Regions from separate parts of the Nitratireductor sp. OM-1 genome, predicted to be linked through region 3. Evidence: predicted binding sites of a transcription regulator. Region 3 holds the regulator's gene; each other region holds the start of a gene.
The links. The regulator PhoB, encoded in region 3, activates phosphate uptake and scavenging genes when phosphate is short. The targets are predictions, from matches to a motif close to TGTCATNNANCTGTCAT.

Region 1 (4,211 bases), 1.6 Mb from region 3:
AAACGGCGCTCCATCTCTGTCATTCTCCAATCCCGCATGCGAGAAGCAGGCTTCATATAGTAAGCGATTGCCGGTTGGCAAGAATCAGGAATCACCATGAGCGAATCTGAACATCGCCCCGTCACCATCATCACCGGCCGGGTCTGGCGCGAAAAGGGTGATGAGAGCGAGGGCGTGCATATCATGCTGCAGGCCCCGGACGACGACACGGCGGTGCGGCTGGCGCTGGAAGCCCTCGCGCGCGAAGGCTACGCGGAAGCCGAGCTGGACCAGATCGGCGACATGCAGGGCGAGCCCGATGAAGAACCACACCTGTCGGCCTGGCAGGGAGCGCTTGAAGGCGAGATCGCAATCGTCACCTTCGACGAACCGGTCTGACCCCTTCACGGATCAGAGACAGGAAGCCCGGCCATCGCGCCGGGCTTCTTCTTTATGAGCGAGCCTCAGTCGTCCCGCTTTACTGAGAAGGCGCATCCAGGGCGAACACCACGAACTGGGTGAACTGGCCGTTCGGGTTGAAATTGTTGTCGGATGCCAGAACCAGCGTCTTCCGGCCAGCAATGACGGGCCCCCAGGTCAGGGATTCGATGTTGTCCACGTCGAGACCGAAGTCCCCTTCCCCGATCTTCAGAACATGCGTCTTGCTGACCGGCGTGACATCGCGGTCTGCGATGCTGTCAGCACCGAGAATATCGGTCGCACCCGCCGTTTCGACCCGATAGAGATTGATCTCGTTTCCGGTCCCCAGCGCAAAGGAGCGCTCGACCGCGAGAAACGTGCCGGCGTCGATCTCGAGGATCTCCGTCAGACCATTGTCGTTATAGTAAGGCTCGGTTTCCGACTTCTGGTGGATCGTTCCGGTTTCGTAGACATATTCGGCAACCGGCTCGCCGCTTTCGACGTTGAAACCAAGGATACGCGAAGGGCTTCCCGCCTCAAGCGTCGCTTTCGGTCCGTCCTGAACGAGCGCATTCTCGGTCGCGACCCAGATGGTCTCTCCATCGACCGAAAGCGTCAGTCCCTCGAACGCCAGATTGTTGCGAGTGCCGCGCTCGCCGGCCTCATCGGGAAGATAAGCGCCGGGGACCGCGAAACTGCGCTTGAACGCGCCGTCCGGTTTGGCCTCAAAGAGCGTCGGATTGCCTTTGGCATCCCGTTCGCTCGACCAGAACACGCTCTGGCGCGCACCATCGTAGCGGATCGCTTCGGGATCGATCGTCTTGGCCGCGAAGGGCTCGCCATTCTCACCCTGCAGCACATGGCTCGAAACAATGTCGACGCCCTTCACGCCGTCTTCCTCGATCACAAGCTTCAGACGGTAGAAGCGCGCCGGCGCTTTCTCCGACCGGTCGTCCGAAATCGCATAGAACAGATCCGCATCCGCGTCGTAGTCCAGGCCGGAAATGCCGCCGAACTCGACACCGGAGATCATGAGACCGCTGGGGAGGACGATTTCGCCGAGATAAGCGGGCTTCATCATGGCTTCGGCATGAGCCAGAGACTGCGCCGAAACGGACAATGCGGCAGCGAGCACTAATTTCCTGAACATGAGGTCTTCTCCGTGAACCGGGCGCGAATGCGCCTCCAGAGCATCGGACCGAAGAACCGAAACCGGTTTTCGGCTTATCCGACGCTCCATCGATGGTTTGGATCGCCCTTTGTGCGTCCGGATGAACGCACGGCGATCTGGAGAACCTCATGATGCAGCCGGGTGACAGACACGCGACGATGGCGGTGGACTGCCAAAAGAAAAGCCGGGCACAAGGCCCGGCTTCTGCATTCTCTGAGAAGAGGTCTGCCGATTACTCGGCAGCACTCGTCGTCATGTCGGCGATCATCGGATCGGCCATTTCCACGCCCGAGGTCTTGCGACGCTCGTCCAGGATCAGATCGTCGCGCGAGCGCGCAATCCGGCGAACCTGGCTCATCGCGCCACCCGTACCGGCCGGGATCAGGCGACCGACGATGACGTTTTCCTTCAGGCCCTGCAGCGTGTCGACCTTGCCGGCAACAGCCGCCTCGGTCAGCACGCGGGTGGTCTCCTGGAAGGAGGCCGCGGAGATGAAGGACGGCGTCTGCAGCGAAGCCTTGGTGATGCCGAGCAGGACCGGCTGGCCCTCGGCAGGCTTCTTGCCCTCTTCCACCAACCGGTCGTTGACCTCGTCGAACTCCACGGAGTCGACGTGATCGCCCGGAATATAGGTCGAGTCGCCCTGTGCCGTAATCTCGATCTTCTGCAGCATCTGGCGAACGATCACCTCGATGTGCTTGTCGTTGATCAACACGCCCTGCAAGCGATAGACCTCCTGGATTTCGTTGACCAGGTAGGAAGCCAGAGCCTCCACGCCCTTGATCGCCAGGATGTCGTGCGGCGCCGGGTTGCCGTCGAGAATGAAGTCGCCCTTCTCGATCTGGTCGCCGTCCTGAAGATGGAACGGCTTGCCCTTGGGAATGAGGTATTCCGCAGGCTCCAGAGTCGCGTCATGCGGCTCGATGATGATGCGGCGCTTGTTCTTGTAGTCGCGGCCGAAGCGAACCGTACCATCGATCTCGGCGATGATGGCGTGATCCTTCGGACGACGGGCCTCGAACAGTTCCGCAACGCGCGGCAGACCACCGGTAATGTCCTTCGTACGGGCACTTTCGGTCGGGATACGTGCAATCACGTCGCCCGGCATCACCTTGGAGCCCGGCTCCACGGAGAGAACCGTTTCCACCGAAAGCAGGAACCGCGCGTCGCCACCACGAGCAAGCTTGGAGATCTTGCCCTTGGAGTCGAGGATCGTCAGAGCCGGCTTCAGGTCGGTGCCGCGCGGCGTCGAACGCCAGTCGATGACCTCGCGCTTCGTGATACCGGTGGATTCGTCGGCGGTTTCCTGAACCGACACGCCATCCACCAGATCCTCGAACGCCACGGTGCCTTCCACTTCGGTGAGCATCGGACGGGTGTAGGGATCCCACTCGGAGATACGCTGACCGCGCTTCACCTTGTCGCCCTCGTCGATGAACAGACGCGAACCGTAGGTCAGGCGGTGGCTTGCACGTTCCTCGCCGTTCTCGTCCATGATGAGAACCGCCATGTTACGGCCCATCACGATGAGATCGCCTTCAGAGTTGCGCACCACATTGCGGTTGCGAACCTTGACCGTGCCTTCGAAGGAAGCTTCGAGGAACGACTGGTCGACCACCTGCGCCGTACCACCCATGTGGAAGGTACGCATGGTGAGCTGCGTGCCCGGTTCACCGATCGACTGAGCGGCGATGACGCCGACAGCTTCACCGATGTTGACCGGCGTACCGCGTGCAAGGTCACGGCCGTAGCAGACCGCGCAGACGCCGACGCGCACTTCACAGGTCAGCGCCGAGCGGATGCGGACGGACTGGATGCCTGCCTTCTCGATGGCTTCAACGTCACGCTCGTCGATCAGACGACCGGCAGCAACGATGACTTCTTCGGTTGCCGGGTTGATGATGTCATCAAGCGCGGTACGGCCCAGCACGCGCTGGCCGATGGAAGCAACCACCTGACCGGCGTCGACGATCGGCTGCATGGTCAGGCCCTTGTCGGTGCCGCAATCCGGCACGGTGACAATGCAGTCCTGAGCCACGTCAACCAGACGGCGGGTCAGGTAACCCGAGTTAGCCGTCTTCAGAGCCGTGTCGGCCAGACCCTTACGGGCGCCGTGGGTGGAGTTGAAGTACTCCATCACGGTCAGGCCTTCCTTGAAGTTCGAGATGATCGGCGTCTCAATGATGGAGCCATCCGGACGGGCCATCAGGCCGCGCATGCCGGCAAGCTGACGCATCTGCGCCGGCGAACCACGGGCACCGGAGTGCGACATCATGTAGACCGAGTTCATCGGCTTCTGGCGACCGTCATCGTCGAATTCGACCGCCTTAATGCGCTTCATCATCTCGTCGGCGACCTTTTCCGAGCACTTGGCCCAGGCGTCGACGACCTTGTTGTACTTCTCGCCCTGGGTGATCAGGCCGTCATTGTACTGCTGCTCGTATTCCTTCGCGAGCGCCTCTGTCTCGGCCACCAGGTTTTCCTTGGTGTCCGGAATGACCATGTCGTCCTTGCCGAAGGAAATGCCGGCGCGGCAAGCGTGGCCGAAGCCGAGCTGCATGACGCGGTCACAGAAAATGACCGTCTCTTTCTGACCGCAGTGACGATAGACCGTGTCGATCATCTTGGAGATGTTCTTCTT
Region 2 (4,211 bases), 780 kb from region 3:
CAACACGGAGAGCGGCCCCAGATGAGTTGGGTCATCCTGACAGGCAAGAAAGGCGACCTCGACGAGACCGCCACCCCCTACAAGATCATCACCAATCGCGATTACCTGGCGCATCCAGCCCTGTTTCGGGGCCAGCGGCCGAAAATCATCAACCTGTCGTCCAGCTACGCCTATCAGAGCCGCGGATATTATGCATCGCTTCTGGCGAGCTCTCGCGGCCATCGCGTCATTCCCTCGGTCGAAACCATGATCGACCTGTCGGCGCGCAAACTCTATGAAAACGCACTTCCCGAACTGGAGCAGGCGCTCAATCGCTGCCGGGCGGAGACAGGCGGCGCCTTCCCTGCAAGCGTCAGCGTGTTCTTTGGCATTGGTCCCGACAGGGGCTGGGAGCGGTTTGCAAAACTCCTGTTCGACTGGTTTCGCGCTCCCGCGCTCGAAGTCGCCATCAAGAACGGAGAATGGGCGACGATCACGCGCATCGGCTTTCGCCCGCTATCGCGCATGAGCGCGGCGGAGAAAGAACGCTTCACCGCCTCCCTGCACAGCTATACCAGCCGGCAGTGGCGCGACAGCCGCACCCGCGTTCCGGCACGCTACAGTTTCGCAACGCTGATCGACCCGCGCGAGGAACTGCCGCCATCGAGCGTGGCCTCGTTGAAGCACTGGTCGCGCATTGCTGCCCGGATGGGGGTGGAGGTGGAGCCGATCACCCGGAAGGATCTGCCGCGGCTGGCAAATTTCGATGCACTTTTTATCCGCGAGACAACGTCCATCTCCAACCACACATATCGGTTTGCACGCCGCGCGCAGCAGGAAGGGATGCCGGTCATCGACGATCCTCTCTCGATGATCCGCTGCACCAACAAGGTCTACCTGAACGAGCTGATGGCAACGCACCGCGTGGCGGTTCCGCCGACCGTGATGATTGCCGGCCCCGCCGATCTTGAACGCGCGGCTGACCTGCTGGGTTTTCCGCTGGTGCTCAAAACGCCGGACAGCTCGTTTTCGCGCGGCGTGAAGAAGGCCTCGAACATGGCCGAATTGAAAACACTGGCGATGAAATGGCTGGAAGATTCCGATCTTCTCATCGCGCAGAAATTCCTGCCGACCGCGTTTGACTGGCGCATCGGTGTCCTCGATGGCGAGCCCCTCTTCTCCGTGCAGTATCTCATGGCGAAGAAGCACTGGCAGATCGTCAATCACGAGCGGCAGGGGCGTCCCGACGAAGGGGGCTTCCGCTCGTTCCGACTGACCGAAACGCCGGCTAACGTTCTCGATACCGCAGTGCGCGCCGCCCGCTGTATCGGAAGCGGCCTCTACGGCGTCGACATCAAGGCGACACCGGAGGGCATTCACGTCATCGAGGTCAACGACAATCCCAATCTGGATCACGGCTGCGAGGATGCCGGAGAGAAAGACGAAGTCTGGACCCGTCTGACACAGTGGTTCATCGACCGTCTGGAGCGCTGAAAAACATCTCTGCGGCCAGTCACCTGCCCGACTGGCCGGGGTTGAGGCCCTCAGGCCCGCGACTTTCCACCGGCTGTCAAATCACCGTCGCACGCCTCCGCTAGGAGTCTGGGCATTTGCCGAGACAGGTCGGCTCGGTCCAGCACAAAGCCAGAGGAATGCCGTCATGAAAAAGCAGGATATCGTCAGTCTCTCCTGGGATGAATTCGATGAAATGCGCGATCCCCGCCCCGATGCCAATGGCTTCGATGCGGTTGTCGAGCGCGCCATTTCGCGCCGTGGCTTTCTGGGCGGCGTGCTTGCCTTCGGCTCTGCCGCAGCCGTGATGGGCAGCGGAGTTCTCTCCTCCACCACCTCCGCAAAGGCGCAAGTCTCGGCCTTCGCGTTCGAGCCGATTGGCATCGCCACCGACCACGACATTCACGTCCCGAAAGGCTACGCCTGGAAGACGCTGGTGCGCTGGGGCGACCCACTTTTCAAGGAAGCCGAGGGCGCCTATTCGCCGGAAACGGGCGTGTCCGTCGACATGTCCGACAAGGTGTTCGGTGAGAACACCGACGGCATGGAAACTTTCGTCGACGGCGACAAGACGATCCTTGCGATCAATTCGGAATATGTGAATCCGAAGATCAACCTGCCGGCCGCCTCCGAAGGCATGCCGCAGAACGCCGATGAAGTGCGTCTTCTCAAGAACATGCAGGGTGTCACCGTGCTCGAGATCGCCGACAGCGGCGACGGCTATGAAGTCGTGCTCGACAGCCCCTACAACCGTCGCATCACCCATGAAACGCAGATGACCATGGACGGCCCCGCCGCCGGCTCCGATCTGGTCAAGACCAACGCAGATCCTGAAGGCGTTTCGCCCAAGGGCACGATGAACAATTGCGGCTCCGGCAAGACGCTCTGGGGCACCTATCTGACCTGCGAAGAAAACTTCAACGGTTATTTCGGTACGACCGCCGAGCGTGAAGCCACCGAAGGCGAAAAGCGCTACGGCATCGGCGGCGAAGGCCGTTACGCCTACGAAAAGTTCGAAGAGCGCTTCGACCTCGCAAAAGAGCCCAACGAGCCGAACCGCCATGGCTGGGTCACGGAAATCAACCCGTTAGACCCGTCCTCCACCCCGGTCAAGCATACGGCGCTCGGCCGCTTCAAGCACGAGAACGCCGAGATGGTGCAGGCCGCCGACGGACGCATCGTGGTCTATATGGGCGACGACGAGCGCGGCGAGTTCATCTACAAATATGTCTCCGACAAGAGCTGGGCCGAAGGCCAGCCGACCGACGGCCTGCTGTCGAACGGCACGCTTTATGTCGCAAAGTTCAATGACGACATGACCGGCGAGTGGCTGCCGCTGACCCCGGAAAGCACGGGCATGGAACTGGCGGACATTCTGGTGTTCTCGCGCATGGCTGGCTCCAAGGTCGGCGCGACCACCATGGACCGCCCCGAATGGGTTGCCGCAAACCCGCTGCGCGTGGAGGTGTATTGCGCCCTCACCAACAACAAGAACCGTGGCGTGAAGGCCAATGCCGGCGGTGATGAACAGCCCGTCGGCGGCCCCAACCCGCGTGAGACAAACAATTACGGTCAGATCGTGCGCTGGCGCCCGGCTGGCGAAGACCATGGCGCAGACGGCTTCACCTGGGATCTCTACGTCATGGCCGGCAACCCGACCGTCTACGACAACGTCTATGCCGGCTCGGAAAACGTCAACGAAGGCAACATGTTCAACTCGCCCGACGGCATGGCCTTCTCCTCCGATGGCATGCTGTGGATCCAGACCGACGGCGACGACAGCAATGAAGGCGAGTTCGCTGGCCAGGGCAACAACCAGATGCTGGTCGGCAATCCCGAAACCGGCGAGATCGCCCGCTTCCTGACCGCGCCGAATGGCGCGGAAGTGACCGGCCTCAGCTGGTCGCCGGACGGCAAGGTCGCCTTTGTCGGCATCCAGCATCCGGGCGGCAACTGGCCGGACGGAAACGGCAAGCCGCGCTCGGCGGTCATCGCGGTCTGGCGCGAAGATGGCCAGGCCATCGGCTGATTGCCCACTGCCTGCAGATCACAGAGGGGACGTCCTGCGGGGCGTCCCCTTTTGCATGGGGGGCGAATTCGCAGATGGCGCACCATCCCGCTTAACCCCACTCATCGCACGGTCGAGCCGCACCGGGCGCAACAGCCAGCCCTTTTCGTTTCAAAACGAGCCGTTTATGACGGCTTGACGCAGACACATTTCCACCCCACCTGTCAGCCGCCCCGCATAATGCAATTCACCAACCGGATCACCACACCGTGCAAGCGCTCAAGAGCCTGATTGAATCCCGCCGTTTCGAGGCGGTCATCACCGTCCTCATCGTCATCAACGCCGTCACGCTCGGGCTCGAAACCTCAGAGCGCGCCATGGCCGCCGTTGGCCCGCTGCTGCTGACGATCGACCGGGCAATCCTCGGCGTCTTCGTGCTGGAACTCATGGCGCGCTTCGCGGTCTACCAGAAGAATTTCTTCCGCGATCCCTGGCGCATCTTCGATCTCTTGATCGTGGGCATCGCGCTGGTGCCGGCAACGGCCGGCCTCTCGGTGCTGCGCGCCCTGCGCATTCTGCGTGTGTTGCGGCTGGTCAGCATGGTGCCGTCGCTGCGCAGGGTCGTTGGCGGCCTTGTCGCGGCGCTGCCCGGCATGGGCTCCATCATGCTGCTTCTGGGCCTCGTTTATTACGTGTTCGCCGTGATGGCGAC
Region 3 (4,211 bases):
TTACCTGCGGCGCTTTTCCCGGGCCGTTTCCGGCTCCCAGTCCAGCGGTGACGCACTGGTGGCTGCGACGCTTGAAGCGTTGATCGCCGATACGAGCATCTTTCCCGAGGCATCGACCGACAAGATCGCCCTCTTCAGGCTCTTCACATCGCTGTTCGAAACGCTGGACGTTCCGGTCCCCGAAGGCATGCCGAGCTCGGCATGGGAAAAGCGGGCCATGAGCAACCTTTCTTCGCTCGCGCCCCGTCCGCGTCAGGCCTTCCTGCTGGTGGCCGTCGAGAATTTCCGGCCGGAAGAGGCTGCGGAAATTCTCGAGACGGATATGAAAGGCATCAACACGATGCTGCGCGAAGCCAGCGAGGAGATTTCCCGTCAGGTGGCGACAGACATCCTCATCATCGAGGACGAGCCCCTGATCGCCATGGACATCGAGGAAATGGTCGAAAGCCTCGGGCATCGCGTGGTCGGCACGGCCCGCACCCACAAGCAGGCGGTCGAAATGTTTGCCAAGACGCAGCCGAAAATGGTGCTGGCCGACATTCAGCTTGCCGATGGCAGTTCAGGCCTTGATGCGGTGAACGAGATCCTCGACGCGGCCACCGTACCGGTCATCTTCATCACCGCCTTCCCCGAGCGGCTTCTGACGGGCGAGCGCCCGGAACCGACCTTCCTTGTGACCAAGCCGTTCAGCCCGGAAATGGTCAAGGCGCTCATCAGCCAGGCGCTCTTCTTCGATCAGCAGGCGCACGCGGCGGCCTGACACGCCCCCGCTTCTTCACGCGTTTCTCAAAAAAGCCGCCTCCGGGCGGCTTTTCTTTTGCCCAAAATCTCTCCGGCGGAACCAAATCCGAGTGCCAGACGTTTAACCGGCATAACTAAACGGAGAGACAGAATGCTATACTGGGCCCTGATATTCCTTGTCGTCGCGATCATCGCCGGCGCACTCGGTTTCGGCGGAATTGCCGGCGCTTCGGCAGGCATTGCGCAGATCCTCTTCTACATCTTCCTCGCCCTGCTCGCGATCTCGCTGATCATGGGCCTTCTGAAACGCGGTCGCTAAACGGCGACGCACACATAAACGAATGCGGCATAAGCGAACCGGACCATCCATGGCTTCCGTTTCGTGAAGACAATGAAAGGAGAAAGCCATGGAACACATCGCTGCACTTCTTTTGATTGTCGGCTGCTCAGGCAATGTGGGGGCCGGCGACACGCGCGAATGCCAGGAACTGCCCGCCCCCACCCCGGTCTACGAGACGTTTGAGGAGTGCGAGGCGGAGAAGCCGGTTGCAATGCGCGAGCTGGAAACCGAAGCGCCGCAGGTTCTCGCCACCTGTGTCTATGTGGATCCCGCACTTGTCTATGACGATGCGATCCTGGAGTGGGACATCACCAGCAATGGCGAGCTGACCGCCTCCATCGAGCCGGTGACGAGCTTTGCCGTGGCGCAGAACGAGCATGCCCGTCCCGGACACGCCGCCACGAAATAACGGGCCACGAAATAACGGGCGAAGAGCTTCAACAAAAAAGCCCCGGTCGAACCGGGGCTTTTTTAATGACTGTATCGCGTCTGTCAGGCTTCGCGGATCGCATAGCCCGCGCCGCGAATGGTGCGGATCACATCGGGCAGACGCCCGTGGTTCACGGCCTTGCGCAGCCGGCCCACATGCACGTCCACGGTGCGCTCGTCGATATAGATCGTCTCGCCCCAGACATTGTCGAGCAGCTGGCTGCGCGAGAAGACGCGGCCGGGATGCTGCATCATGAATTCCAGGAGGCGGAACTCTGTCGGTCCAAGACGGATCTCGTTCTTGCGGCGATAGACACGGTGCGATTCACGGTCGAGTACGATGTCCCCGACCGAAAGAACCGTCGAGAGCACTTCCGGCTTCGCGCGCCGCAGAAGCGCGCGAACACGCGCCACGAATTCCGGCGTCGAGAAAGGCTTCACCAGATAGTCGTCCGCGCCGGTTGAAAGGCCGCGCACGCGGTCGCTTTCCTCGCCACGGGCGGTGAGCATGATGATCGGCAGGCGCTCCGTTTCGGGGCGCATGCGCAGCCGGCGGCACAGCTCGATGCCGGAAACGGCCGGAACCATCCAGTCCAGAACGAGCAGATCGGGTACGTTTTCCTGCAGGCGCACTTCGGCTTCATCGCCGCGAGAGATCATCTCGACCTGATAGCCTTCGGCTTCCAGATTGTACTTGAGCAAGACGCAAAGCGGTTCGTCGTCTTCAACGACCATGACCTTGGGGGCAATCATGGCAGGCATTCTCCTCGGGCAGTCTACGACCGATTAGACATCGGATTCGACCGTCATCTGTGTTTCGTCAAGCTTCGGCCGCTGGACCGGAAGCTGGGACCCCGTCACCACATAATAGGCATTTTCGGCGATATTGGTCACATGGTCGCCGATACGCTCAAGATTTTTCGCACAGAACAGGAGGTGCGTGCAGGCCGTGATGTTGCGCGGGTCTTCCATCATGTAGGTGAGGAGTTCGCGGAAAACCGACGTGTACTGAATGTCGATTTCCTCATCCTCGTCGCGCAGCCGGATTAACGCCTCGGCATTGCGCGCCACATAGTGCTCGACCACCGAATTGACCTGTTTCAGCACGAGGCCGGCCATCGCGTCGATGGAATGCGCAAGCGTGCGCGGCGTGGCGCTTTCGCCCACGGCGCCGACGCGCTTGGCAATGTTCTTGGCCAGATCGCCGATGCGCTCGAGATCAGCCGCCATGCGGATGGCGCCCACGACGCTGCGCAGATCCTGCGCCATCGGCTGGCGCTTTGCGATGAGCGTGATGGCGCGCTCATCAAGGTCGCGCTGCTTGGCATCCATGATCGTGTCATCGGAGATGATGCGCTGTGCAAGCGCCGTATCGGAGTGCAGCAGCGCCCTGGTGGAAGCGCGCGTCATCTCGCCGGAGAGATCGCCCATGTCGCGGATGAGGCGGTCGATTTCACCGAGTTCCTCATCGAAGGAGCTGACTGTGTGCTCGCCCATGGTCTGGTTCCTTATCTGTGCGTTTGCCGCGCCGTCAGCCGAAGCGTCCGGTGATGTAATCCTGGGTGCGCTTGTCATCCGGATTGGTGAACATCTTGTCCGTCGGGCCTTCCTCGACCAGATTGCCGAGGTGGAACATGGCCGTGCGCTGCGAGACGCGGGCCGCCTGCTGCATGGAGTGCGTGACGATCACGATCGTGTAGTTCTCGCGCAGCTCGTCAATCAGCTCTTCCACCTTGGCGGTGGCGATGGGATCGAGCGCCGAGCAGGGCTCGTCCATCAGGATCACTTCCGGCGACACGGCAATGGCGCGCGCGATGCATAAGCGCTGCTGCTGACCACCGGAAAGACCGGTGCCGGGCTCATGCAGGCGGTCCTTCACCTCATTGAAGAGGCCAGCCTTCTGGAGACTCGCTTCCACGACCTCGTCGAACTCCGACTTCTTCGTCGCCAGACCGTGAATGCGCGGACCGTAGGCGATGTTCTCGTAGATCGACTTGGGGAACGGATTGGGCTTCTGGAAGACCATGCCGACCCGGGCGCGCAGCTCCACCACATCGATGCGGGGATCGTAGATATCCTCGCCATCGAGCGTGATCTTGCCGGTGATCCGGGCAATGTCGATCGTGTCGTTCATGCGGTTCAGGCAGCGCAGGAACGTGGATTTGCCACAGCCCGAGGGGCCGATCAGCGCGGTCACCTGGTTTTCGCGCACGTCGAGATTGACGCCGAACAGCGCCTGTTTCTCGCCGTAGAAGACGCAGACGTCTTCACCGCGCATCTTGAGGGTGTCCGAGTTCTGGCTCGCATCCAGTGCTTCTTCAACAGCAGCATCAGTGAGCATGTTCATGTCCTTCCACTCCGTTACCAGCGACGCTCGACGCGCCGCCGCAGAATAATGGCGGTAATGTTCATCACGGCGAGGAACAGCAACAACACCATGATAGCGCCCGAGGTGCGCTCGACAAACGCGCGTTCGGCCTCATTCGCCCACATGTAGATCTGAACCGGCAGCGCCGTAGCGGGATCGAGCGGCGTGGTCGGGTAATCGGCCACGAAGGCCACCATGCCGATCAGAAGCAGCGGTGCGGTTTCGCCAAGCGCCTGCGCCAGACCGATGATCGTGCCCGTGAGAATGCCGGGCGCGGCCAGCGGCAGCACATGGTGAAACACCGTCTGGGTGCGCGAAGCGCCGAGGCCGAGA
Region 4 (4,211 bases), 210 kb from region 3:
GCATTCTCGGCCTGTTCGGCGACAAGATCACCACCGACCACATCTCCCCGGCCGGTTCCATCAAGGCACAGTCGCCTGCCGGCAAATACCTGATGGACAATGGCGTGGGCGTTGTCGACTTCAACCAGTACGGCACGCGTCGCGGCAACCATGAAGTCATGATGCGCGGCACCTTCGCCAACATCCGCATCCGCAACCACATGCTGGGCGAGAACGGCACCGAGGGCGGCTACACGATCCACTATCCTTCCAAGGAAGAGATGTCGATCTACGACGCAGCCATGGAATACCGCAAGGAAGGTGTTCCGCTGGTGGTGTTCGCCGGTGGCGAATACGGCAATGGCTCCTCGCGCGACTGGGCTGCCAAGGGCACGAACCTGCTCGGCGTCCGCGCCGTGATCGCAGAGAGCTACGAGCGCATCCACCGCTCCAACCTGGTGGGCATGGGCGTCATCCCGTTCGTCTTCGCTGAAGAAACGAGCTGGGAGAAGCTTGGCCTGAAGGGCGACGAGACGGTGAGCATCGAGGGTCTTGAGACGCTCAAGCCCCGCGCCAAGGTCAACGCCAAGGTCACCTTTGCCGATGGTTCGGTGAAAGAGGTTCCGCTGCTCTGCCGCATCGATACGCTCGACGAGCTCGAGTACTTCAAGAATGGCGGCATCCTGCAGTACGTGCTGCGCGACCTGGCTGCATAATCCAGGTCTGCCACCTGCCTGAGACAGACCGTCGGCGGAAACGCCGGCGGTCTTTTTTGTTTCCGGCTGCATTTCCTCACCGGAACGTGACTTCTTGTTGAGCCCGCCCGCCACCTATAGTGCCTGAAAACAGGATCGGGTTCAGTTTCCGAACGGAGTACAGATGACTTGGCTCACCACGCGCCGCCAGCTGCTGGCGGCGGTTGCAGGCTTCTACGCCCTTACCGGCATTGCCGGCGCCCAGGAGATGGCGCGGCCGGTCGGTGTGGTCGAGCTGTTTACCAGTCAGGGCTGCAGCTCCTGCCCGCCAGCGGATGCGCTGCTCAGCGAACTGGCGGAAAGGGACGACGTCATCTCCCTCGCCTATCACGTCGATTACTGGGACTATCTGGGCTGGCGCGATGCGCTTGGCAGCGCCGCGAACACCGCGCGGCAGAAGAACTATGCGCGCTCTCTCCAGAAAGCCTCCGTCTACACGCCACAGATGATCGTGAATGGCCGCACCGACATGAACGGCGCGGACAGGAGCAGGGTGACCGCATCGCTCGACAGCATGGCCGGCACGCCGGACGGGCTACAGGTGGATCTGTCGCTTCAGGACAGGGGCGACACCATTCTCGTCGAAGTCGGCGCATTTCGCGGCGACGCGGGCAACGAGCTGCTCGACGCGCATCTGGTCTTTGTCGACTTTGCGCCACGCGCGACGGTGGAGATCCGCGCCGGAGAGAACCGGGGCCGCACCATCGAATATCGCAACGCGGTGAACCAGATCCAGACAATCGGCATGTGGGACGGAACGGCCAAGAGCTTCGAAATGCCCAAGAGCGAGCTGGTGAAGAAAGGCAATGGCTGCGCGCTGCTTCTCCAGCGCGTCGACAGGGAAGGAAGGCCGGGCGCCATCCTCGGCGCTGTCGCAATCACCCCATGAACCAGGCACGGGCACCCCATGAACCAAGCATGGGCACCCCGTGAGCCAAGCATGGGCACCCCGTGAGCCAAGCATGGGCACCCCGTGAGCCAAGCATGGGCACCCCGTGAGCCAAGCATGGGCACCCCGTGAGCCAACCCCGTAAGTCAAAAAACCCGGTGGTCCCAAAAGAAAAACCGGTGCTGAATCATTCAGCACCGGTTTTGATCTTTTGGGACCGTTGCCCGGCTCGGAGATCCGAGTTGGTTCGATCCGGTCATGACCCCGAGGGCGGGGGGGCTTGGGGTTTTCGGGATCCGTGTCCGGACCGAACCGTCTCAGGCAACGGTCGGATCGTCGCGGCACAATGGGGCGTGAGCTTGGACAAAATGTGTCGAGAAAAAGGCACGTCATCACCAATTCCGACAAACGGTCCCGATTTGTGACTACCGGCTAACGATAGTGGCTTGCAGGTTCACAAAACATGCGTCGGCAAAATGTCGGGGATGGTCTAACCACTCCGAATATAGCACGGCATCAAGAAAGGTTAACAGGCTTTTCCAACCTTTCCCGCGCGGCCTGAGCATCGGACCGAGACAGTGGAGACCGGTTTTTCGGTTGCCCCGATGCCTCTGGACAGTCTGGATCGTAAGCCGGGAAGGAAGGCAGGGCTTGCATTTCCGGCTATGGCGGGCGAACCTTTCGTGTCACCAAATCGTCATGAGGTTTAGCCAATGAGCGATTACGGCAGCGCCGGGGAGGATAGGGACAGCTCCGGGATACTGATCCCGCTGCATGAAGAGCGCCGTGCGCGCTCCAGCCTTCCCGTAACCTTCGACCGGCGCGAACTGGACCAGATTCTTCGCATCTACGGGCGCATGGTCGCCGCCGGGGAGTGGCGCGATTATGCAATCGACCACCTGAAGGACCGGGCCATCTTCTCCGTTTTCCGACGCACCAGCGAAGTGCCCCTTTTCCAGATCGTGAAAGACCCCAAGCTCACGCGTAAGCAGGGCGCATACAGTGTGGTTGCGGCCACCGGCGCGATCCTGAAGCGCGGGCACGAACTGACGCGGGTGCTCGCCGTGTTCGACAAGAAGCTCAAGCTGGTCACCTGAGCAAAGCCGGCTGGAGCAACGCTGGTCTGGATCGCCTTTGTGCGTCCGCCCGGACGCATGGCGGTCTGCCCCCTCGGTCTGCCCCCTTGGGTCAGCCCACAGCCTCACCACGAAACAGCCGCTCGGGGAGCGATTGTGGATCGGGTGGCGTGTTCGTTCCCGCATTCAGCGTGCGCTGCATGAACACCGTGTCGAGCCAGCGGCCATGCTTGAACCCGCTGCCGCGCAGCACCCCTGCATCCTCGAACCCCATGGCCCGGTGCAGCTTGACTGAAGCGCTGGTTTCCGAGCCATCGCCAATGACCGCAACGATCTGGCGGAACCCGCACTGCGTGCAGGCCTCGACCAGCGCTTCGAGCAGAGTGCGGCCGATACCGCGCCCCTGCGCCTGCGGGTCGAGATAGACGGAATCCTCCACCATGAAACGATAGGCGCGGCGCGGGCGAAACGGCCCCGCATAGGCATAGCCAAGCAGCACGCCCTCCTCCTCCGCCACCAGATAGGGATAGCCGCTGCCGAGGAGCGCGCTCATGCGCTCACGCATCTCGGCCTCGCCCGGCGGATCAAGCTCATAACTTGCCGTGCCTTCGTTCACGGCATGGGCGTAGATGCGGGTGATGGCGGGCGCGTCATCGAGACTGGCGGGGCGGATGGTGAGCGGCATGGAGCAAAAACGCCTTTTGGGAAACCGGATCAAAGAAAAGGGCGGCCCGAGAGCCGCCCTTTCGTATCGTCGTTCAAAGTTCAGCGCCCGCTACTCGCGATTGCCGAGGAACTGCAGCATGAACATGAACAGGTTGATGAAGTCGAGGTAGAGACGCAGGGCGCCCATGATTGCCTTGCGGCCGGACACGGTGGCGTCGTCGCCCTCGTAGTACATCTCCTTGATCTGCTGGGTGTCGTAAGCCGTGAGGCCGGCGAACACCAGCACACCGATCACCGAGATGGCGAACTGCAGCGCGGACGAGCCGAGGAAGATGTTCACGATCGAGGCAATGATGATGCCGATCAGACCCATGAACAGGAACGAGCCCATGCCCGAGAGGTCACGCTTGGTCGTGTAACCCCAGAGCGACAGCGCGCCGAACGATGCGGCGGTGATGAAGAAGGTGCGGACGATGCTCTCACCCGTGTAGACGAGGAAGATCGTCGACAGGGAAAGACCCACGAGGCCCGAATAGACCCAGAATGTCGTCTGCGCAGCCGCGACACTCATGTTCTGAATGCGGAAGCTGAGGAAGAACACCAGCGCGAGCGGTGCGAGGATGACAACCCAGCGGAAGGCGCTGGCGTAGATGAGCTGGCCGAATGCGGTCAGCTGGCCATCCGCGATGGCGAGATTGAATGCACCAAAGGCTGCAAGACCGGTGATGGCCAGGCCAAGCGCCATAAGGTTGTAGACGCGAATCATGTAGGCGCGCAGGCCCTCGTCGATGGCCGCGTCCGCGCGTACGCCGGGCGTTGCGCGGGCCTGATAGTTACGAAGGTCAG

Region 1: DEJ54_RS15100 (esterase-like activity of phytase family protein) is a predicted target of PhoB. The motif match lies at 1,712-1,728, and genes of this name have one in related genera.
Region 2: DEJ54_RS07460 (PhoX family phosphatase) is a predicted target of PhoB. The motif match lies at 1,548-1,564, and genes of this name have one in related genera.
Region 4: DEJ54_RS04700 (DUF2794 domain-containing protein) is a predicted target of PhoB. The motif match lies at 2,308-2,324, and genes of this name have one in related genera.

Annotation. Positions count from the first base shown of each region.
Region 1 covers NZ_CP029208.1:3,145,088-3,149,298, forward strand. The annotation lists gene DEJ54_RS15095 (transcriptional regulator) at 97-378, shown strand; gene DEJ54_RS15100 (esterase-like activity of phytase family protein) at 458-1,549, opposite strand; gene rpoC (DNA-directed RNA polymerase subunit beta') at 1,803-4,211, opposite strand, start outside.
Region 2 covers NZ_CP029208.1:1,565,065-1,569,275, reverse strand. The annotation lists gene DEJ54_RS07470 (N-acetyltransferase) at 1-25, shown strand, start outside; gene DEJ54_RS07465 (RimK family protein) at 22-1,473, shown strand; gene DEJ54_RS07460 (PhoX family phosphatase) at 1,640-3,520, shown strand; gene DEJ54_RS07455 (ion transporter) at 3,769-4,211, shown strand, end outside.
Region 3 covers NZ_CP029208.1:781,625-785,835, forward strand. The annotation lists gene DEJ54_RS03650 (response regulator) at 1-760, shown strand, start outside; gene DEJ54_RS03655 (DUF1328 domain-containing protein) at 893-1,060, shown strand; gene DEJ54_RS03660 (hypothetical protein) at 1,149-1,490, shown strand; gene phoB (phosphate regulon transcriptional regulator PhoB) at 1,574-2,260, opposite strand; gene phoU (phosphate signaling complex protein PhoU) at 2,297-3,007, opposite strand; gene pstB (phosphate ABC transporter ATP-binding protein PstB) at 3,042-3,857, opposite strand; gene pstA (phosphate ABC transporter permease PstA) at 3,872-4,211, opposite strand, start outside.
Region 4 covers NZ_CP029208.1:994,790-999,000, forward strand. The annotation lists gene acnA (aconitate hydratase AcnA) at 1-695, shown strand, start outside; gene DEJ54_RS04695 (thioredoxin family protein) at 859-1,623, shown strand; gene DEJ54_RS04700 (DUF2794 domain-containing protein) at 2,337-2,720, shown strand; gene DEJ54_RS04705 (GNAT family N-acetyltransferase) at 2,812-3,384, opposite strand; gene DEJ54_RS04710 (Bax inhibitor-1/YccA family protein) at 3,475-4,211, opposite strand, start outside.